Regions from separate parts of the Paenibacillus sp. B-A-8 genome, predicted to be linked through region 3. Evidence: riboswitches for the same ligand, from Rfam matches in the RefSeq annotation. Region 3 holds a riboswitch; each other region holds the start of a gene.
The links. A riboswitch is a leader RNA that binds a small molecule or an ion and turns the genes downstream of it on or off. The one in region 3 is predicted to bind cyclic di-GMP.

Region 1 (6,968 bases), 850 kb from region 3:
AGGCGACCGCCCCAGTCAAACTGCCCGCCTGACACGGTCCCCGTACCCGATTAGGGCACTAGGTTAGAACCTAGATACGATCAGGGTGGTATCCCAACGGCGCCTCCACCGAAGCTTGCGCTCCGATTTCTACGGCTCCCACCTATCCTGTACAGATCGTACCCAAATTCAATATCAAGCTGCAGTAAAGCTCCATGGGGTCTTTCCGTCTTGTCGCGGGTAACCTGCATCTTCACAGGTATTAAAATTTCACCGGATCTCTCGTTGAGACAGCGCCCAAGTCGTTACGCCATTCGTGCGGGTCAGAATTTACCTGACAAGGAATTTCGCTACCTTAGGACCGTTATAGTTACGGCCGCCGTTTACTGGGGCTTCGGTTCATAGCTTCGGGTTACCCCTAACCACTCCCCTTAACCTTCCAGCACCGGGCAGGCGTCAGCCCGTATACTTCGCCTTGCGGCTTCGCACAGACCTGTGTTTTTGCTAAACAGTCGCTTGGGCCTTTTCACTGCGGCCCCCTCGTGCTATTCACACTACCGGGGCACCCCTTCTCCCGAAGTTACGGGGTCATTTTGCCGAGTTCCTTAACGAGAGTTCTTCCGCGCGCCTTAGAATTCTCTTCTCGCCTACCTGTGTCGGTTTGCGGTACGGGCACCTTCTCCTGGCTAGAGGCTTTTCTTGGCAGTGTGAGATCATGACCTTCGCTACTACAATTTTCGCTCCCCATTACAGCCCAGCCTTAATGATGTGCGGATTTGCCTACACATCAGCCTCACTGCTTAGACGGACATATCCATCAGTCCGCGTCACTACCCTCCTGCGTCACCCCATCGCTCATAGCGGATTACGGTGGTACAGTAATTTCAAACTGTTGTCCTTCGACTACGCCTTTCGGCCTCGCCTTAGGTCCCGACTTACCCTGAGCGGACGAGCCTTCCTCAGGAAACCTTGGGCTTTCGGCGGATCAGATTCTCACTGATCTTTTCGTTACTCATACCGGCATTCTCACTTGTATGCTGTCCAGCGCTCCTTACGGTACACCTTCAACCCACATACAACGCTCCCCTACCCCAGATACATACGTATCTAGCCATAGCTTCGGTGGTGTGTTTAGCCCCGTTACATTTTCGGCGCAGAGTCACTCGACCAGTGAGCTATTACGCACTCTTTCAATGGTGGCTGCTTCTAAGCCAACATCCTGGTTGTCTGTGCAACTCCACATCCTTTCCCACTTAACACACACTTGGGGACCTTAGCTGATGGTCTGGGCTGTTTCCCTTTTGACAATGGATCTTAGCACTCACTGTCTGACTCCCGGCAATAAGTATATGGCATTCGGAGTTTGACTGAGCTTGGTAATCCTTGCGGACCCCGCACCCAATCAGTGCTCTACCTCCACTACTCTTATACCGAGGCTAGCCCTAAAGCTATTTCGGGGAGAACCAGCTATCTCCGAGTTCGATTGGAATTTCTCCGCTACCCCCACCTCATCCCCGCACTTTTCAACGTGCGTGGGTTCGGGCCTCCAGTGCGTGTTACCGCACCTTCACCCTGGACAGGGGTAGATCACACGGTTTCGGGTCTACGTCCACATACTGAGTCGCCCTATTCAGACTCGCTTTCGCTGCGGCTCCGTCTTCTCGACTTAACCTTGCATGTTAAACGTAACTCGCCGGTTCATTCTACAAAAGGCACGCCATCACCCATGAATAGGGCTCTGACTTTTTGTAAGCACACGGTTTCAGGTTCTATTTCACTCCCCTTCCGGGGTGCTTTTCACCTTTCCCTCACGGTACTGTTTCACTATCGGTCGCCAGGTAGTATTTAGCCTTAGCAGATGGTCCTGCTGGATTCATACGGGGTTTCACGTGCCCCGCACTACTCGGGATCCGTCTCGGAGAGAACACAGTTTAGGCTACAGGGCTTTTACCTCTATCGCGGGCCTTTCCAGACCTCTTCACCTACCATATTCCTTTGTAACTCCATGTGAGACGTCCCACAACCCCTAAGAGCAAGCTCTTAGGTTTAGGCTGTTCCGCGTTCGCTCGCCGCTACTGACGGAATCACTATTGTTTTCTCTTCCTCAGGGTACTTAGATGTTTCAGTTCCCCTGGTCTGCCTCTACATACCCTATGTATTCAGGTATGAGTAACTGCGAATTACCACAGCTGGGTTTCCCCATTCGGACACCCCCGGATCAAAGCTTGCTTACAGCTCCCCGAGGCAGTTTCGTTGTTCGCCACGTCCTTCGTCGGCTCCTGGCGCCTAGGCATCCTCCGTGTGCTCTTATTAGCTTAACCATGATTTTTCCGAAGGAAAATATCATACGATATCTCTCTTGGAATCATCTCACTAATAACATTTACTTGTTTACACAAGTTGCTAAAAGATGTTCTAAAACGCAAATTCGTTTCGGTATCCAGTTTTCAAGGATCAAGTCTTACTGAGAGCTTAAACTCTCAAAACTGAGCAACGAGTGAGTAACAGGCCTAAACCTGAGATTGTGGAAGTTTAACTTCCGATTTGAATGTCTTCATTGCAGAAGACGATTCTCCATAGAAAGGAGGTGATCCAGCCGCACCTTCCGATACGGCTACCTTGTTACGACTTCACCCCAATCATCTACCCCACCTTCGGCGGCTGGCTCCCTTGCGGGTTACCCCACCGACTTCGGGTGTTGTAAACTCTCGTGGTGTGACGGGCGGTGTGTACAAGACCCGGGAACGTATTCACCGCGGCATGCTGATCCGCGATTACTAGCAATTCCGACTTCATGCAGGCGAGTTGCAGCCTGCAATCCGAACTGAGACCGGCTTTGATGGGATTGGCTCCACCTCGCGGCTTCGCTTCCCGTTGTACCGGCCATTGTAGTACGTGTGTAGCCCAGGTCATAAGGGGCATGATGATTTGACGTCATCCCCACCTTCCTCCGGTTTGTCACCGGCAGTCACTCTAGAGTGCCCAACATTACTTGCTGGCAACTAAAGTTAAGGGTTGCGCTCGTTGCGGGACTTAACCCAACATCTCACGACACGAGCTGACGACAACCATGCACCACCTGTCTCCTCTGTCCCGAAGGCCGCCACTATCTCTAGTGGATTCAGAGGGATGTCAAGACCTGGTAAGGTTCTTCGCGTTGCTTCGAATTAAACCACATACTCCACTGCTTGTGCGGGTCCCCGTCAATTCCTTTGAGTTTCAGTCTTGCGACCGTACTCCCCAGGCGGAGTGCTTACTGTGTTAACTTCGGCACCAAGGGTATCGAAACCCCTAACACCTAGCACTCATCGTTTACGGCGTGGACTACCAGGGTATCTAATCCTGTTTGCTCCCCACGCTTTCGCGCCTCAGCGTCAGTTACAGCCCAGAAAGTCGCCTTCGCCACTGGTGTTCCTCCACATATCTACGCATTTCACCGCTACACGTGGAATTCCACTTTCCTCTTCTGTACTCAAGTCACCCAGTTTCCAGTGCGACCTTAGGTTGAGCCCAAGGTTTAAACACCAGACTTAAATGACCGCCTGCGCGCGCTTTACGCCCAATAATTCCGGACAACGCTTGCCCCCTACGTATTACCGCGGCTGCTGGCACGTAGTTAGCCGGGGCTTTCTTCTCAGGTACCGTCACTCCGATAGCAGTTACTCTACCGGACGTTCTTCCCTGGCAACAGAGCTTTACGATCCGAAAACCTTCATCACTCACGCGGCGTTGCTCCGTCAGACTTTCGTCCATTGCGGAAGATTCCCTACTGCTGCCTCCCGTAGGAGTCTGGGCCGTGTCTCAGTCCCAGTGTGGCCGTTCACCCTCTCAGGTCGGCTACGCATCGTCGCCTTGGTGGGCCGTTACCCCACCAACTAGCTAATGCGCCGCAGGCCCATCCCTCAGTGACAGATTGCTCCGTCTTTCATTCTTTCTTCAGGAGAAAAAAGAAATTATCCGGTATTAGCTACCGTTTCCGGTAGTTATCCCAGTCTAAGGGGCAGGTTGCCTACGTGTTACTCACCCGTCCGCCGCTAAGTTATTTTGAAAGCAAGCTTTCAAAATAACTCCGCTCGACTTGCATGTATTAGGCACGCCGCCAGCGTTCGTCCTGAGCCAGGATCAAACTCTCCAATTAGTATTGAAAAGAGCGATATGCTCATTTTGAAACATCTGACGAGAAAACTAATTCTCTAATTTTGGATTTCACTTTCGTGATTTCCTACTCACTCGTTGTTCAGTTTTCAAAGATCAAGTTCTCGTTGGCGCCGTTTAATGTCTCAGCAGCAACTCTTATAATATATCATGTTGTTCTCAGTAATGCAAGCTTTATTTTTCGAAAGCCGTTTATATAACTCTCTCAAACATTGCCTGTACGCTGTCTAACAACGCTTAACTATAATAACCTATCTACTCATAGAAAAGCAACCCCTAATAGAAAAATAAACAACCAGCTTAATTATTAAGCTGGTTGTTTATTTAATAGAGTTATGATTCTAGCGTTTCAAATTAATAGTATTTTGCTGCAGTATACTTACTTGAAGCCTTAATAAAATCCGTATTCTTCTTACTCTTCGCTGCCGATGCATCTACCGTGGTATCAATAGTAACCCATTTCCCATCCATCAATACTTCATTCCATGCATGGTATTGCGTAACGTAGCTAGTATTCCCCATCACCAATTTAGCAGGCACATCTACACTACGTAGCATTGCGGCAAAAAGAGAAGCATAGTCATAGCAGATTCCCTTTTTAGTACTCAAAGTGTTGTTAATGTTCGGAATGTAATCTGTTGTTACATTATTAGCAAGAGAATAATCATATTGCACATTAGCAACTACATAGTTATAGATTGCTTTAACTTTCTCTTCATCTGTTGTTTTACCTTTTGTAAGCTCTTTAGCCTTAACGATTGCTTTATCAGAAGAACTCCATTTCACATTCTGTACGGAGCCCAAATATACGGAATTTGAGTCGTTCATAGTTAAATCTACTACTTCAGAATAGAGAGCCTTATATTTATTACCCGTTGTATTCTCAAGAACAGAAACTTTATAAGTCCCATTCCCTTGTTGCAAAGGGAAGTCCTCAGCTTGTCCAGAAGCATATAAATTGTATGTATAGCTACTGTTATCTTTTGTGATCATCAGCTTAACTCTTTTATCTTTTGGAATATCGTAGTTAATACCGATTACACCTTGAGCCAATTTGGATGTATTCAACCAGTTTGAATCTGCGCTTGCAGCTTGAGCTGTGCTTACTGGAACCGAAGTAATCAGCACGAACAGCGCCACCATCATAAAATAAACCTTTTTCACGGATAAAACTCCTTTCGGTAGCTGGCTGCCATCCTTTCGGGAAGGCCCTTTAGCTTTGCGTCCCTACCTTTCGATAGGTTTGCCGTTATCGTATAAGCTCTATCTGTTCTAATTTCGCTAGACAAATTAACAGAATCAGTCCAAGTAGAAATATGAATCTTAGATTCTTATATATTTTATAAAAACAAAAAAAGCCTCTTCATTCGGTAACTGGCTGCCATCCTTACGGGAAGGCCCTTTAGCTTTGCGTCCCTACCTTTCGATAGGTTTGCCGTTTATCGTGTTTAGCTTTTATAGTCTTATACTACCATATTTATCCTCGTAAACAAGAACAAAATTGCTAGTTTTACTATTATTTTATAGTTATCTCTCTGTATTTCAGTTCTCTTGTCATTTCTCATCAACTATTAGGTAAGCTTAGCATGAACAATCAAACGATGTGTAGGATCTACTAGTGGGTCACACGTAATTAGAGTAAGAATCTTATCCTTGTTATTCCCGTCAAGAACAGACACATCACTGGGAAGTACAACAGAAATATCATAAACCTCGTAATTATATACCTGATCGCTCGTTTTTACCGTGATTACATCCCCAACCACAACTTCATTCAATCTGTTAAACAATCTGCCCGTAGTTCTAGCTCTATGAGCAGCTATTGCGGCGTTCCCGATTTCTCCAAGCGGGGCCGTTTCTTTCATATGGGCCGCAGCATGCTTCATATTTGCTTTTGTTGCTCCTTCTAATACTGGCAGCTTCAGATCAATCTTAGCAATCTCTATTAATGCGATAACTTTGCCGCCCACTTCAATCTCCGGTTCTGGCTTTTCTGTTTCTTGAGGCTGTGCCTGTGCATCTAGAACGGATTCCTCTGCTAGTAGCTGAGTGACCTCGGCATATCTACTCTTCAGATCAGGTGGTGGAGTGCTTTCGATGGTGCTCAGTTCAGCCGTTTCTAATAGCTTCTCCTGCTGCCAGTCGTTATACCATTCGTTAGCTTTTGGATAGAGCATGATAAGGATCCCAGCCAGTATGAGCACATACGAGAATTTACGCATGATTTTCACCTCCGTGGATTGGTTCTACTGCACTTTAGAATACCCATTTACGACTTCCGAAGAAGTTAATGATCACCGTCACAAACGTTACTAATACCTTAGAGATCAACACTTGAATGCCTAGTTTGTCAGTCAACAGATGCATTAGCAACAGCGATATTCCGAGCACTACCAGATTCAGTATGATAAACTTCAGCAACTGAGCCTTATCAAAGCCCTCTTTACTGCCACGATTGTGATCCTTGAAGGTAACTTTTTTATTCAAAATAAAGCTGTTCGCTGTCCCTGCACTATAAGAAATCACCTGTGCCAACGCATATACCATTCCAAGTGAGTTCAGTAATGTGAAGATTACGAAATCAATTAGGGTATTCACCAAACCTACGGCATTAAATTTAAGAAACTGTATAAATGCAGCGCGTAAGTTCTTATCTGACATTATTGTAGTCCTTCCGGCGATCCACTTGTTCCTCGTTAGGATATCCTTTAGTCTCACTTACAATATATAGCGGTCTATCCTTAGACTCGTCATAAATCCGTCCGATATATTCTCCAATTACACCTAACAGCATCAGAACGATACCATTAAAGAGCAAATTGACGCCTACAATG
Region 2 (6,968 bases), 2.0 Mb from region 3:
AAGCTTTTGGTATGGAAATTCTTGCTTTTGATCCTTTCCTAACCGCTGAACGTGCTGAAAAGATGGAAGTTAAATTAGCTTCCGTAGACGATGTTGTACGCGGAGCAGACTTCATTACTGTGCACACTCCACTAACTCCGGAAACACGCCATATGATTTCTCGCCCACAATTCGAAGTGATGAAAAAAGGAATGCGTATCATCAACTGTGCCCGTGGTGGTGTTATTGATGAAATGGCGTTAGTAGAGGCAATTGATAGCGGTATTGTCGCAGGCGCTGCATTTGATGTATTCGAAAAAGAGCCGCCTCAAGCAGATCACCCCTTCTTGTCGCATCCAAAAATCATCGTGACTCCTCACTTGGGCGCTTCTACAATTGAAGCTCAGGAAAATGTGGCGATCGATGTTTCGGAGCAAGTATTGCATATTCTGCGTAATGAACCGTTCATTAACGCTGTCAATATTCCTCCGGTGGCTCCAAGTGTAATGAACAAGCTTCAACCTTACTTCACGCTTGGAGAAAAATTGGGCAGCTTTGTTACCCAAATCGCAGCTGCTGCTATCCGTGAGATCCATGTTGAATACGCTGGGGATCTTTCAGATGTAGATACCCAACCCCTAACCCGTTACATCGTAAAAGGTGTGCTCTCCCGTCACTTTGCAGAGGACGTTAATATCGTAAACTCGATGCATTTGGCGAAAACACGCGACGTGAACGTAGTAATAACTAAAGCTTCCAAAACTAAGGGCTTTACCAATCTAATTACCGTTACTCTAAAAGCTGATCATGACCAAGAGTATCTTGTTGCCGGCACATTGTTGCAAGGTTATGGAGAACGGATTGTTCAAGTAAATAAGTTCCCGGTTGATGTTGCTCCTGAAGGTCATCAAATCTTCGTATCTCATAACGACAAAGTAGGAATTATCGGACTCGTGGGTACATTACTTGGTGAGAACGATGTTAATATCGCATCCATGCAAGTGGGACGTAAAATTATTGGGGGCGCTGCAATCATGTTGCTGACCGTTGACAAAGCTGTTCCTAAGGATGTCCTAGTGAAACTTGCTGGTTTACCAGAGATTAACACTGCTGAAGAAATCATCCTACTTTAATCTATAACATAAAAAGGTCATTCCAGTATGTACTGGAGTGGCCTTTTTTTGATTTAACGAACCTTTTTCTTCCTATATTATGAATGCAGGGATGGACCTTCCATCGGTATCGGTAAATCCATACTTTTCAGCTAGCTTTCCAACCAGCTGCGGCTCACCGGACATGGACATTACTTCCGGATCAGCGGCCAGTGCAGCCACAGCTCGACCAATATATGTCGTCGATTCACTCATTTTCAGCTCCTCGACCTCTTGCCAATGTTCCTCATCTGTGTTCATGGCTTCTAAAACTGCTTCTGTTCTCATCCATCCGGGTGAAAGTGGAATAACTGCAATACTGTCATCCTTTAACTCCTTCGATAGTCCGAAGGCCATACGTAAAAGTGAATTTTTAGAAAGATCATAATAAAAGTTGCCCAGATATTTATAATGATCCCAAAAGGTTGTATGAATAATTAGACCGCCAGTATTTGCCTTCCGCATGAGGGGAATTGCGTAATAATTCGTGATCAACTGTGCTCTCACCCCTGCATTAAACATATTCTCCCAATGAGCTGTAGATAGCTCCCAAAAAGGCTTCTGCTCGATAGCTAGATCATTGCCTCCCCATACGTTATTCACTAAAATATCGAGCCGCCCCTGCTCTTCAGCGATCTGACGGATCACTGCTTCTGTTTCCTGATCCTTCGTATGGTCACATTGGATTACCGCACCAGATCCTCCACTCTCTTTTATCTCTCTAAGTACGCTATTTATGCTCCCCTTAATTGGTTCAGTGGCAGATACATCTATGGTTCTCCCTGTAATATAGACAAAAGCACCTCTTCTTGCTAATTCTAAAGCGATCCCTCTACCAGCGCCTCTACTGCTCCCCGTAACCAGTGCCACTTTTCCTTTCAATGTCATTCCCCTCAACCCTTTCAGTATGTTTTCAATTTCAGTATTCTGTGATCATTCCCTACGTTTTATAAGTATAGCCTTAATATATGACATCCACTGACATATATAATATAATCAAAATTTAGAATGGTTGAATGGAGCACGTCCAATATTTAATTCGAGGAGGAGTAAATAATAAATGCGAGCCGACCGTTTGTTATCTATATTGCTTCTATTGCAAAAACGTGGAAAAATGACTTCTCGCGAGCTGGCCCAAACACTCGAAGTGTCAGAACGAACGGTGTTTAGAGATATGGAAGCATTGAGTGCTTCAGGCATCCCGATTGTAGCTGAACGAGGGCGTGAAGGAGGTTGGATGCTTACAGAAGGGTACCGAACCTCCTTAACAGGTATGAAGCCACAAGAGATTGGTTCACTGCTTCTGTCCACTGACTCATCTATCATGAAAGATCTGGGGATACAGGACGACTTCTCTTCCGCTGTTCTCAAACTGGAGGCTGCTTCCTCTCATCGAACTAGTAACCCAGCAAATTATCTAAGCCAGCGGATCCATATTGACGGTGCCAGTTGGCATCCTTCGGATGAGACTTATCCGTTCCTTTCTGTACTTCAGAGAGCTCTTTGGGAAGACCGTAAAGTAAAAATCACTTATCTCCGGAACGACGAGACAAAAGTCCGGATGATTGAACCTCTTGGGTTAGTTGCAAAACGAGGAGTTTGGTATGTCGTAGCCAATATAGGGGATGAACTGCGAACCTTTCGTGTGTCCAGATTGATAAACGTAGAAGAGACCAATGAGCGGTTTAACAGGCCTGATGAATTTGATTTAAAACATTATTGGGAAGAGTCCACTACAGCCTTCAAAGCAGCACTGCCAAAATATCCGGTAAAATTAAGGGTTAGAACATCTGTCTTAAAAGAATTGCAACGTGAAAGATTCGTTTCTATCCATATGATAGAGCCATCTAGCAATGCAGAGTGGGTGAACGTAGAAGCCGAATTTAATACGATCGAGTCGGCCTGCCGGATAATCCTTTCTTTTAGTCCCTCGGTTATTGTACTTTCACCGCAAGAACTTTTAGAGATGGTAAAGTCTGCTATCGCAAAAATTTCCGCTATTTATGAGGATTTTTGACACGAAATCTAACGAACTACTCCGAAAAGAAGATTTATGTCAGTTCTTACTATAGACCAATCACCTTTAAATCCCATATAATAACACCAATACATAATATTAATAAGGAGGACATTATACCAATGAACTGGATGCATAAACTTCCGTTAAAACAAAGAATTGTTGCCGGATGTTACCTCGTTGCCGCACTATTTGCTATTCCTGTTTTAGTTACTTTTATGATCTTAGGCAACATTATTTTGGGTATTGTTCTAATCGTCGTTCTTGCTGCTCTAACCTTCCCAGTGGCCCGCTTTATCGAGAGAACGCTTACATCTTCTTTTGATGACATCGCGAATGTATCTCATAGTATTTCAAAAGGGGATTTTACTAGTAGAGCCGACGAGAACGGGTCTATGGGGGACGTAAGCCGTTCCTTTAATACTATGATTGACAAGCTCAAGAAGATTTTGACAGAAGCATCACAAATCACTCGTCAAGTTATGGATGCAAGCCGTGGAATCGAAGATAAGAATCAGAATTTGAAAATTGTCATGGCACAGGTAGCCTCTTCGTCTAACGAGCTAGCTCTTGGTGCAAATGAAATATCTACGGATATCGCTGAAATGACAGAATCTATTAAAGATATTGAGAATAAAGTATCCAATTATACGAACTCAACAAAAGAAATGAACAGACGTTCAATACATACATTAGAGCTAGTTGAACAAGGACGCCAATCCGTTGATACTCAAGCTGAAGGCATGCGTAAAAACATCCAGGCTACTCAAAAAGTAGCTGACACTATCGAAGCCCTTTCTCAAAATGCTCGCGGCATTACGATGATCACAAAGACCATTACTGAGATCGCTGAACAGACCAACCTGTTATCACTAAATGCTTCCATCGAAGCAGCGCGTGCAGGAGAACATGGTCGAGGATTTGCTGTAGTCGCACAGGAGGTTCGCAAGCTCGCTGAAGAATCAACGGCTTCTACGAAGGAAGTCTTTGGCTTGGTTCGGAGCATCGAAACTGATATTAAACAAGCGATTGATAATATCGCTATCAACGAAGAAGTCGTACAGGTACAGAATGAGATGATCACTCAATCTGCTCATATCTTTGCTCAAATCGTGCAAAGTGTACAGTATATTACCGAGCAGATCTCCTCCTTCTCTGCCGAAAGTGATCTTATGTTGGAAAGTGCATTGAAAATCTCAAGTGCAATCGAGAATATCTCTGCGATCACGCAGCAAACCGCTGCCGGCACCGAAGAAGTATCAGCCGCTATGAATGAACAAATTAATGCCCTGCAGTCCGTTGCAGAAGAAACTGAGAAAATGACTCAGGCTGTATTTAATCTACAGAAGACGATCCATATTTTCAAGTTTTAAGTGACGTCCAAATCATATAAACAAATTCAAAAACTGCCCCTAAGCTTAGACTTAGGAGCAGTTTTTTTATATCTATTATTTCATAGGTTCGACAAGACTTTCGTCAAAATTCGAGTTAATTTGCGATAATATATTGACAAAGAGTGTCTAGGAATATATTGTAAAGGAAAATTCTTCTTATAAATTTCTAAATTAATATTGGCAAAATCTTCGAAAGAGGATGACGCAAAACCATGGATCTACAGCCTCATTTTTAATCTGAGGCCATGACTGCCAGGTTGCTGAAAACCAAGACGACTGGACTTTTGTTCAGTCTCTATGGCGATTTATGCTACCAACCTGTGCCCTATTTTAGAGCACAGGTTTTCTAGTGTTTGGTTTTAAAATAACAATCAACTTGTGAGGTGTATTTTTTGAAGACAGTCGCAGATTACATGTCGGAAGCACTACGGAACCTTGGTGTTACCCATTCCTTTGGTATCATCGGTAAATCCATTTGTCCTATCGTTCTTAAAATGGTAGATTACGGTATTGAATTTATTCCTGGAAGACATGAAAGCAGTTCCGGCTTCGAAGCAGCTGGTTATGCGCTGAAAACTGGAAAACTAGGCGTAGCTTTTGGCACTTCGGGTCCTGGTGGAACAAACCTACTAACTGCAGCAGCACATGCTAAGGCCAACAACCTACCTGTCCTATTTATTACTGGCCATCAATCTATTAAAGAGCTTGGAATTCCCCAATGTCAGGACTCTACCTCTTTTCTAGCTGATTTAGCTGATATGTTTAGACCTGCCACCTTATATAGCAAGCTTATTGAACGTGGAGATCACTTTAGCACAATCTTTAATCATGCCATATCCATTGCTTTGAGCGGTAATCGTGGTCCCGTTCACCTTTGTATTCCCTTTGATGTACAAACGGAATTGCTAGAGGAATGTAATATTGTAATCCCTGAACGCGAATCACTGGTTAGCCATGCTAATATCGACCGTGTACTTGATGCTATAAATAACTCAAAGAATCCAATAATTATCGCGGGTAAAGGCGTTAACCGCTCAGGAGCACATAGTGAGCTAATTCAATTAGCAGAAACATTTAATATTCCTGTAGTTACATCTCCAGGTGGTAAAGGAGCTATAGCTTGGGATCATCCACTCTATCACGGTCCAATTGGAGTAGGCGGTTGTACCCATGGGGATGACTTGCTGAATCAAAGTGATCTATTTATCGTTCTCGGGTCACGTTTAAGCGATATGACTATTTGTAATCTTAAAAGGGAAAATCATCCTGCAACATTAATTCAGTTTGATAGCGATCCGACTTTTGTCGGAAAAATATTGTTCTCTAAAACGATTCCAGTGACTGGAGATCTACGTGACAATCTAGTTTGCTATCTCAATAATATTGACACGAACAACATCACAAAACGCGAAGCACCGACAAATTCCGATTATACCGAAGAGCCTCCGATTTTACCAAACCTTTCACTTGCATCGGTCTTGAGTACGATGAGTGATTTGATTCCTTATAACAGCACAGTCTTTGTTGATGATGGAAGTCACGGTTTCCATGCTGCGAAATGGTACAAGGTTAAGAAACCTGGCAGTTTTGTATTCGATGCTTACTTTGCATGTATGGGTAATTCCATCGGGATGGCAATTGGCGCAAAGGTTGCTGCACCAGAAGAAACGATCTTCTGCATTACAGGAGACGGCTGCTTTATGATGCTAGGCGCAGAGATTAACGCTGCTGTCTGCAAGGATATTCCTGTCATATTCATTGTTGTGAATAATAAACAGCTAGATATGGCTCTAAAAGGTATGGAAAAAACTACAGGACGTATTGACGGAACGATCTACGAAGTCCCTATGGACGCTGTGAAATTCGCAGAATCACTTGGTGCTACGGGTTACAAATGTGAGACAGCTGAGGAGTTCGAAACAGCTATCAAGGACGCTGTTGCCATCAACCGTGTTGCCGTCATTGAACTGCTAACAGACCGTGATGAGGTCCCTCCGACTGCTCATCGTACTCTGAACCTAAATTAGGAGGTCACTTATGAAAGACAATGTAAACAGTGGTCTTAACCACTTCACGAATCTCTCAGGAGACTACGGAGCTAAGGCACTGGCTCCGATTAAAGAACATTTCCCTGATTTGGCTGAATTTATTATGGGAAATGCCTACGGCGATATTTTTCAACGCAACACAATCGAAGCTGACTGGAAGGAAATCGCAGTTATCTCTGCCCTGATTTCGATGGGTCAGTTTGATCAATTGGGTGTTCATTATGTCATGGCTCTTCGTGTGGGAGTTACTGTAGAACAACTCAAAGGGATTCTATTACACTTAGTACCCGCAATAGGGGCACCTAGAATCATTACCGCTTTTAATATCCTTCTCGAAACGATTGAAGAAATAAAGTAACTATATGCCGGATGGCAAAAT
Region 3 (6,968 bases):
CATCAAATTCACTGTTCAACTTCACGAAAGTTGTCTCTTCCGGCACTGTGATAATCGGTTTGCTTGAAGTATTCGTAAACTTTGCATCCGCCCATACCGTATGATCTGAAGCATTACCGTCTGTAGCATCTGTGGTAACCAGCTTCACTTCGCGCGCGCCTGTCACAGGTATTTTCACAAATTCATGCTCTGTCCCTGCCCGGAAAACATCGCTCGCGAATTTCTTCTCTCCATCTACATACACTTCAAAGGTTGCAGAGGATGGCTTTCCTTTCATCGCTTGATCGATCCCGATGTAGCTTTCAAAGAAGTCATAACCTTTACCCTCAATATCATAAATAACTTCAGAGTTCGCATGTACACCGATTCCCTTGGTATAGGTCGCAGCTAACCCTTGTCGAACAAGGGTGATGATTCCACCAGAAACGGCTTTGTCTTTCTTTAATTCACCCCAACCAACAACGACTGACTTCGCATTAAGATCCGAAAGATAAGCATAGTCACTCGTTACCGTAACCAGTGTAGTTTTGGTTTCTGTAACCCCTTCGTTCTTCACTTCATATACCACTTCGTAGTCGCCTTTTTGCGTTACATTAACGGTATTTGCTTTCAGGGTGACATTAGCAGTAATATCGTTTCCTTGATAGTTAGTCGCTTTTACATAGCTCATCGGATCAAAAGCTTGATTAAGCTTTAACGTGATTTGATCTTCAACAGATAACGCTGGCTTGAAGGCTTTAACCTGTACCGGCTTCAGTGGGCTCAGCTTCTTATCATAACCAACGATCTTGTACGTATAATTGATGCTGCTATCTACATTCGTGTCCACGAACTGGTCAGTCCCAGTAAACCCTACTAACTTATCGTCTCTATACACCTCATAACCTAAGAAATCTTTCTTAAGATCCTTATCCATACTGAAGCTTAATGTGTTCGATTTAGAAGTAGTGTTAGGCGTGATATTAACCTTTATCGCAACATTCTTATCTGCTATTCCTGTTCCCTCATAATGAACCACCGAGTTATTTAAATACCATAGCTTTTTCGGTGCTAGATATTTAGCCAGCTTCTCTTTCGTTTCTGGATTCACAGTGAAGCCATGTCTGGCAAAATAGCTGCTTAAATCCAGTCCCAGCACTTCGGAGGAGAACTCTACTAAATACTGTTGCTTGGAATTGTCACCGTTAGGAAGGGATACCTTTCGCTCGCGGTACAGCTTTGTCAGTTCGGTCCAGTAACCCGGGTGCGCCAATTCCAACTGCCAGTAGGCACCGAGCTGTGCAAATAAGCCCTGCTGATTCATAACCACTTTATTTTCTTCGAGGACATATTTATAAATATCACTCTCAAAAGGAATACGAGTATCCATAGAATCCGCATAGACTGACATCAACATAGACACCATATTATTAGTTACTTCACCATATTCCCGTTCACCCATAGCCAAGCGATGCCCAATTTCATGATTCAATCCCCAACCTGGATAGACTTTGTTAAAATCACCCAACATCGTCGCTACGGTCCCAATTTGTATCCCAGTATGATCTCCCGCGGCATACATTGCACCATAAGGCTGCATCAATCGAATATTTTCACGAATTAGCTTGGCATCATGAATCTCGCTACTGCCATCCAAGCCATAGAAGTCAAAGATCGTCTTCATCCAAGTATCATAGCCGGTTACGGTATTCAGTGGATTGTTTTCTTGTGTAATAAACTTGTTATACGCTTCTGTAGCCGTTCCTGTAAAAATAACATGATCGCTGACCATTTCTACTACATCAATAAGTTTGCGATCTTGAACATTCGGATGTGCTGCCTTATCTTCATCTATTTTTTGTTTGTAGGTGGTTAGGAAGGCTTTGAATTGTTCTGGATCTGTGGTCTTTGTCATCATAGGGATCTTCGTAAGCCCCTCGAACCGGATCAAAGGTGCTTTTCCTTGTTGCTCAGCTGTATATGGATTGACGATATATACTGTACCGCCCTTAGTCACATCATGTGCATAATAACTATTCGTCGCGAACTCAGGAACGGTTATAGTGTTTTTACCAGGACGTAATTGCACGCTTCTAGCCCAAACATTCCAAGCCGCCTCTTGTTGCGAAAATACTATTGCAGGCAATTTATCAGTAGAAGCTGCATCTACATAAACATTGATTGTATCTCCAGGCATTGCAACGAGTCCCGTAGGTTGGTTGTTCGTACCGAAACCAATTCTCAGGTTTTGCTGTGCATGCTTTTTCATATCTCCACGCTGTTCAGCCTCAATAATGGTGCCTTCGGTTTGAACTTCACCATTTACTAGCTTCTTAGCCAAATCCAATGAGTCTTTAAGGATTGGATAGAGCGGATGTACTTTTGCCGCCTCTTCTAATTCATTGATTGCATTGGCGCTATTATAAGCAGGAACAACCGCACTCATCGTTCCATCTGTGAAAATACCATTCACAGCTTCGCTTACTTTATCCTCTGTATAAAATCTAAATTCAGCCGCAAAAGGTCTGTTAATATTGGCTTTTGTGAACTTGAATTTCAATCTTTTAAACTTCGTAGGCTCGAATTTAAACTCCAGAAAGTCGTTCGTACTAGTCGCGGTTCCGCTAGATACGAGCTGAAAGGTCTCTCCCTTACTCGTCTCTGATGCATAGATTTCAAAAGCTTCTGGGAACCCTTTGCGATTATCTCTAGCCAGGAAAGCCACTCTGTCTAATACTTTGGCCTGTGCTAATTCAAACACGACTTCATTCGTGAAGCTGTCGTCATTATTTTTGTTCGTTTCCCAATGTGTATTCGGCAGATCATCGAGCATGTATTCCGGTTTCGTACCTGGGTAGCTTCCACCATTCACCGTTACTTTTGATACGTTTGAGTTTGGCATTCTGTAAGCTTCGCTATAGGCATTTTCATATGCTGTGCCATACCCCTTTAACTTCGAAACCTTAGCTGCCGTTTCCTCTACTTGATGGTTTTCCAGAAGCACCTTTGCATTCTCTATATCTGCTTGAAACTGCGTGTACAGTGGATGTAACTGCACTTCTTGTTCTAAAGCCGTTAATTTCTCCACCGTATTAAATGCTGCGCTAACTTGACTCAAGGTATCATCTGTAAATAAATTTTTCATTTTAGCGGATACGGTATCTTCTTTGTAAAAAGAAAACTCTGCTGCACTCGCCCAATCCTGATTAGCTTTTTTGTAGACAAATTTAAGTCTCTTGAAAGCTGTAGGTGCAAACTCAATCTCCACAACATCTCCTGCTCCGCCTTTATATTCTCCAGAGGATATTAGTGTAAAATCGCCTGCATCCGTAGTTGAGCCATAAATATCAAATTCCTGAGCAAACCCCTTACCCTTTGCACCGGATTGTCTTGCAGCATATACGATTCTATTTAATTCCGTGGACTCATTAAAAACAAAGACAACCTCGTTCGTAAACGTTGAGCTATTCGGTTTGCCCGTTTCCCAATGCGTACTCATATCGCCATCAATAGCCTTAGCTATTGGTGAACCTGAGTAGTTGCCACCATTATTCGTGATGGATTTAATATTTGCAGGATTCATTTTAAAAACATCGTTATAAGCGCTAAGGATAGCCTTTCCATACAGATCAAACGGAATAACTGACGCACTGCTTAATAGCTCAGCTTTGCTTTGTACTACGCTGTTCACTACACTTACCTTGCTTACATCACTTGCTAAAGCATAACCTGCCTCGCTCGAAAAACTGGCTATCATGGCTGCCGATGTAGCGATTGCAATCATTTTTTTCATCTTTTCTACCCCCAGATGTAATATGAATCTCTTCAGTACCCAAAAATGGGCACAAAAAAAACTACCCCAAAAGAGTAGCTTGATTGCGTATAAAGTCCATAAAAATTAAGACTTAATTTTTATTAAACTTTAACAAGCATAAACGCCCCGACGCCCTTCTAAGGACGATACGCGTTTAAGCGAGAAATATAAGACATTAAGTATAGGTGTATAACTTATACTCACTTATATTTTAACAAAAAGCGTAATACACTCTTTGGCAGCTGGCTGACAATAGTTATAATAACCTTAGTCCCTATAGCTTTGCGTCCCTACATTTCCATAGGTTTGCCTATGAAGTTTCGAATACATTACAAAGAGTAACATAACGCTACATCTGATCGCATGATTAATTGGTATGAAATCCGAATAGGTAATTGCAATTAGTTTTTCTGTTCTGATAGATATTTTTTATTAACTATCCCAGACTATGAATGATACTTTAGAACTGCTTAGCGGCTTAATCTCCTAGCCCAAACAAACGCCGGAACCAATTCCACACATCACCCGTGATCGGAATTAACCCGAAACCATGCTCTCCAACAGCGATTACACCATATGCCCATTGTCCAATAGCTATCGCACCTCCAGCGATTCGCCCTATGGCTATCGCCCCAAACGCCGTATCGCCTATGGCTATCGCTCCCAATGCTTTTTCGGCTATCGCGATCGCTCCCACAGCCACTCCTGCAATCGCAATTGCTCCCGCGGCAAAGCCAAGCCAACTAAGTGCTATCGCTCCGAGCGCTAACCACATCCCCAGTGATATAGCACCTACGGATAGTACACCGACGCTTATTGCACCTATGGATATCAAGCCTATAGCTACATCTCCAATAGCAATTAAACCAACAGCCGTCTTCACTTGTGGCTTGCTTCCGTAACCATACCCCTGACCTGAGTATCGACCCAAATTGCTGCGAATACTTACCACCGGAAATGATGGAGACGGCCATTGATAATCAATTTCCCGTCCACCTAACCCTCTAGAATCCGCCCAGCGCGTGATGTACTTATGCCATTTCATATCCATCCCGTCCCCCTTCTCAATTACCTTAATTATACAACCCCGGGGTTTACCTGTACTCAGACTCTGACCTGAAATCCATCTCATCCTCTAGACGGAGATATGCTCCTTAGGATCACTGTTTGGGAATAGGATCAGGCTTTCCAAATAAATATCCCTGAAACAACTGATAACCACTCTGCTTGAGCCATTCAAAGTCCTCTCTAAACTCCACACCTTCTGCTAAAGGAACGGATTGGATTTCTAAAGCTTTTTCTAAAAATTGTTTAGCTATTTTCTGTTTGTTCAGATCGCTGGACACACCCTGAACATATTTCATATCCAGCTTCATGTAATGGGGTTTAAGCTCCAATAACATCTCGATCGTGCTGAAGCCCTCGCCAACATCATCTAGAGCGTATTCAAATCCCCGATCCTTGTAATATGTCAAAATAGCTTTCAAATGAGCGAGATCATCCACTTTCTCCGTCTCAACAACTTCAAAGACAAAAAGAGAGGGATCGACGCCTAATTGATTGGCCAGTTCAACAGTTGATCTTAAGCAGAACTCTGGCGCGTAGATCGACGTTGGGATAAAATTAATAAAGGTTTTTTTATTTAAGGGTGCAGCATATTTTACAGCAGTCATTCTACATAACCGGTCTAAAGCATATAAACGCCCACGATTCCGTGCCGCCGCAAAAATCTCATTAGGATAGATAAGGGACCCATCATCTTTTTTAAATCTGGATAGGAGCTCGTATGCAAAAATCTCTTCCCGTACGTTCACAATCGGTTGGAAGTGACAAGTAACTAAACCCTTAGTTATAACCTCATCAATCCACTCCATATTAAGTACAGTGGGTAATTCGGATAGAGGTCTCCATGTTTGGTCATCTATACGGAATTCAAACTGCTCCGACTCCATATGGTCATTACAGAAATCTAGAAAATCCCGCACCCCAGCCTCCTTAATCGTAATCACATTTTCTTCCACCTTATGTATCGTATTACTTCTACTCAAATGATGAATAACCTCAGGTAAAATCCTTAGATTAAGCTCACCATGAGCCTTGATTTCAAAATTCAACTCACTTACTACACAATGATTACATGCCACATTCATAACCCCCTTTAATAATCAATTCTCTGAAAAAGATCCCGGAACTGCTCTTCTCAATCGAAATCCGTATACTCTAGTAAATACGTCGGGTCTAACACGGTGATCTGCTGATGTTGAATATCAATAATCTTTTGCTCCTGCAGATCTTTAAGCACAAGAGTAGCCGTCTCCCTTAATGTTCCGATCATATCCGCGAACTGCTGATGGGTCAATCGAAGATCAATCCTCTGTTTGCCTTGCTCCTCTACTCCGAATCTTTGGTATAGTCTTCTTAGTGTAAATATCGCACGCGCTCTCGCATCATGAAATTTCATTTCATGTAATAACCGATTCGATAAAAATAAACGGTCCATTTGCAACAGCATCAATTGCTCCTTAATCAACGGGTAGCTGGCAAGCATCTGCTCAAATGGCTCACGTTTAATCTCAAATAATACTGTATCGTTCATAGCTACGGCAGATAGCACCCTTACATTGGAGGGATGGATCACTTCCAGATCACCAAAGAAATCGCCTTTTCCAAAAAGATCTACGGTATGCTCTTTCCCCTTCGTAGTGGCGTACACCCTAATAATTCCCGAATAGATAATGTAGGCATGATCCCCTGGATCTGATTCTGCAAACACCGGGGTACCTTTGGAACAGGCCTTATATGTGAACAGTCTTGAGACCGCCTCAATCTCCTTCGAGGTTAACCCCTGAAAGAAGCGAGTCCCCGTCCAAAAAGAAGCTTCCATTTTGATGTTCCTTTCTTCAACACTCCATAATTTTGTATGCCAACATACAGATAATAAATCATCATCCTGTTATATTCTATCGTAACACTGCACCATGAACATGATGCCAAACAAATAACAAGGGAGACTCTTTTATGAGATATAATTTTGACGGAAAAGGACTTACCGAAACGCCAGAGATCATTTTTGAGAGTAATCCTCTACTAGAACTCAGCATGTACAACAACCACATTAAAGAGATTCCCGATCAGCTCTTCCTTCATGATGAATTAGAAGTACTAAATTATGCGG

Region 1: it holds a riboswitch for cyclic di-GMP, as region 3 does, so the genes downstream of both, ACN6MV_RS03180 (transglutaminase-like domain-containing protein) here and ACN6MV_RS30450 (NPCBM/NEW2 domain-containing protein) in region 3, are expected to answer to the same signal.
Region 2: it holds a riboswitch for cyclic di-GMP, as region 3 does, so the genes downstream of both, ACN6MV_RS21265 (thiamine pyrophosphate-binding protein) here and ACN6MV_RS30450 (NPCBM/NEW2 domain-containing protein) in region 3, are expected to answer to the same signal.

Annotation. Positions count from the first base shown of each region.
Region 1 covers NZ_CP183882.1:698,978-705,945, reverse strand. Annotated here, with positions in the region: rRNA gene ACN6MV_RS03190 (23S ribosomal RNA) at 1-2,300, opposite strand, end outside; rRNA gene ACN6MV_RS03185 (16S ribosomal RNA) at 2,560-4,117, opposite strand; gene ACN6MV_RS03180 (transglutaminase-like domain-containing protein) at 4,489-5,298, opposite strand; cyclic di-GMP riboswitch class I at 5,312-5,392, opposite strand; cyclic di-GMP riboswitch class I at 5,501-5,581, opposite strand; gene ACN6MV_RS03175 (class D sortase) at 5,706-6,356, opposite strand; gene ACN6MV_RS03170 (GtrA family protein) at 6,391-6,795, opposite strand; gene ACN6MV_RS03165 (glycosyltransferase family 2 protein) at 6,785-6,968, opposite strand, start outside.
Region 2 covers NZ_CP183882.1:4,718,784-4,725,751, forward strand. Annotated here, with positions in the region: gene serA (phosphoglycerate dehydrogenase) at 1-1,112, shown strand, start outside; gene ACN6MV_RS21250 (SDR family NAD(P)-dependent oxidoreductase) at 1,185-2,018, opposite strand; gene ACN6MV_RS21255 (helix-turn-helix transcriptional regulator) at 2,191-3,147, shown strand; gene ACN6MV_RS21260 (methyl-accepting chemotaxis protein) at 3,270-4,520, shown strand; cyclic di-GMP riboswitch class I at 4,711-4,806, shown strand; gene ACN6MV_RS21265 (thiamine pyrophosphate-binding protein) at 4,925-6,568, shown strand; gene ACN6MV_RS21270 (carboxymuconolactone decarboxylase family protein) at 6,579-6,947, shown strand.
Region 3 covers NZ_CP183882.1:6,752,670-6,759,637, forward strand. Annotated here, with positions in the region: gene ACN6MV_RS30450 (NPCBM/NEW2 domain-containing protein) at 1-3,772, opposite strand, end outside; cyclic di-GMP riboswitch class I at 4,028-4,114, opposite strand; gene ACN6MV_RS30455 (hypothetical protein) at 4,272-4,844, opposite strand; gene ACN6MV_RS30460 (EAL domain-containing protein) at 4,954-5,943, opposite strand; gene ACN6MV_RS30465 (Crp/Fnr family transcriptional regulator) at 5,994-6,677, opposite strand; gene ACN6MV_RS30470 (leucine-rich repeat domain-containing protein) at 6,812-6,968, shown strand, end outside.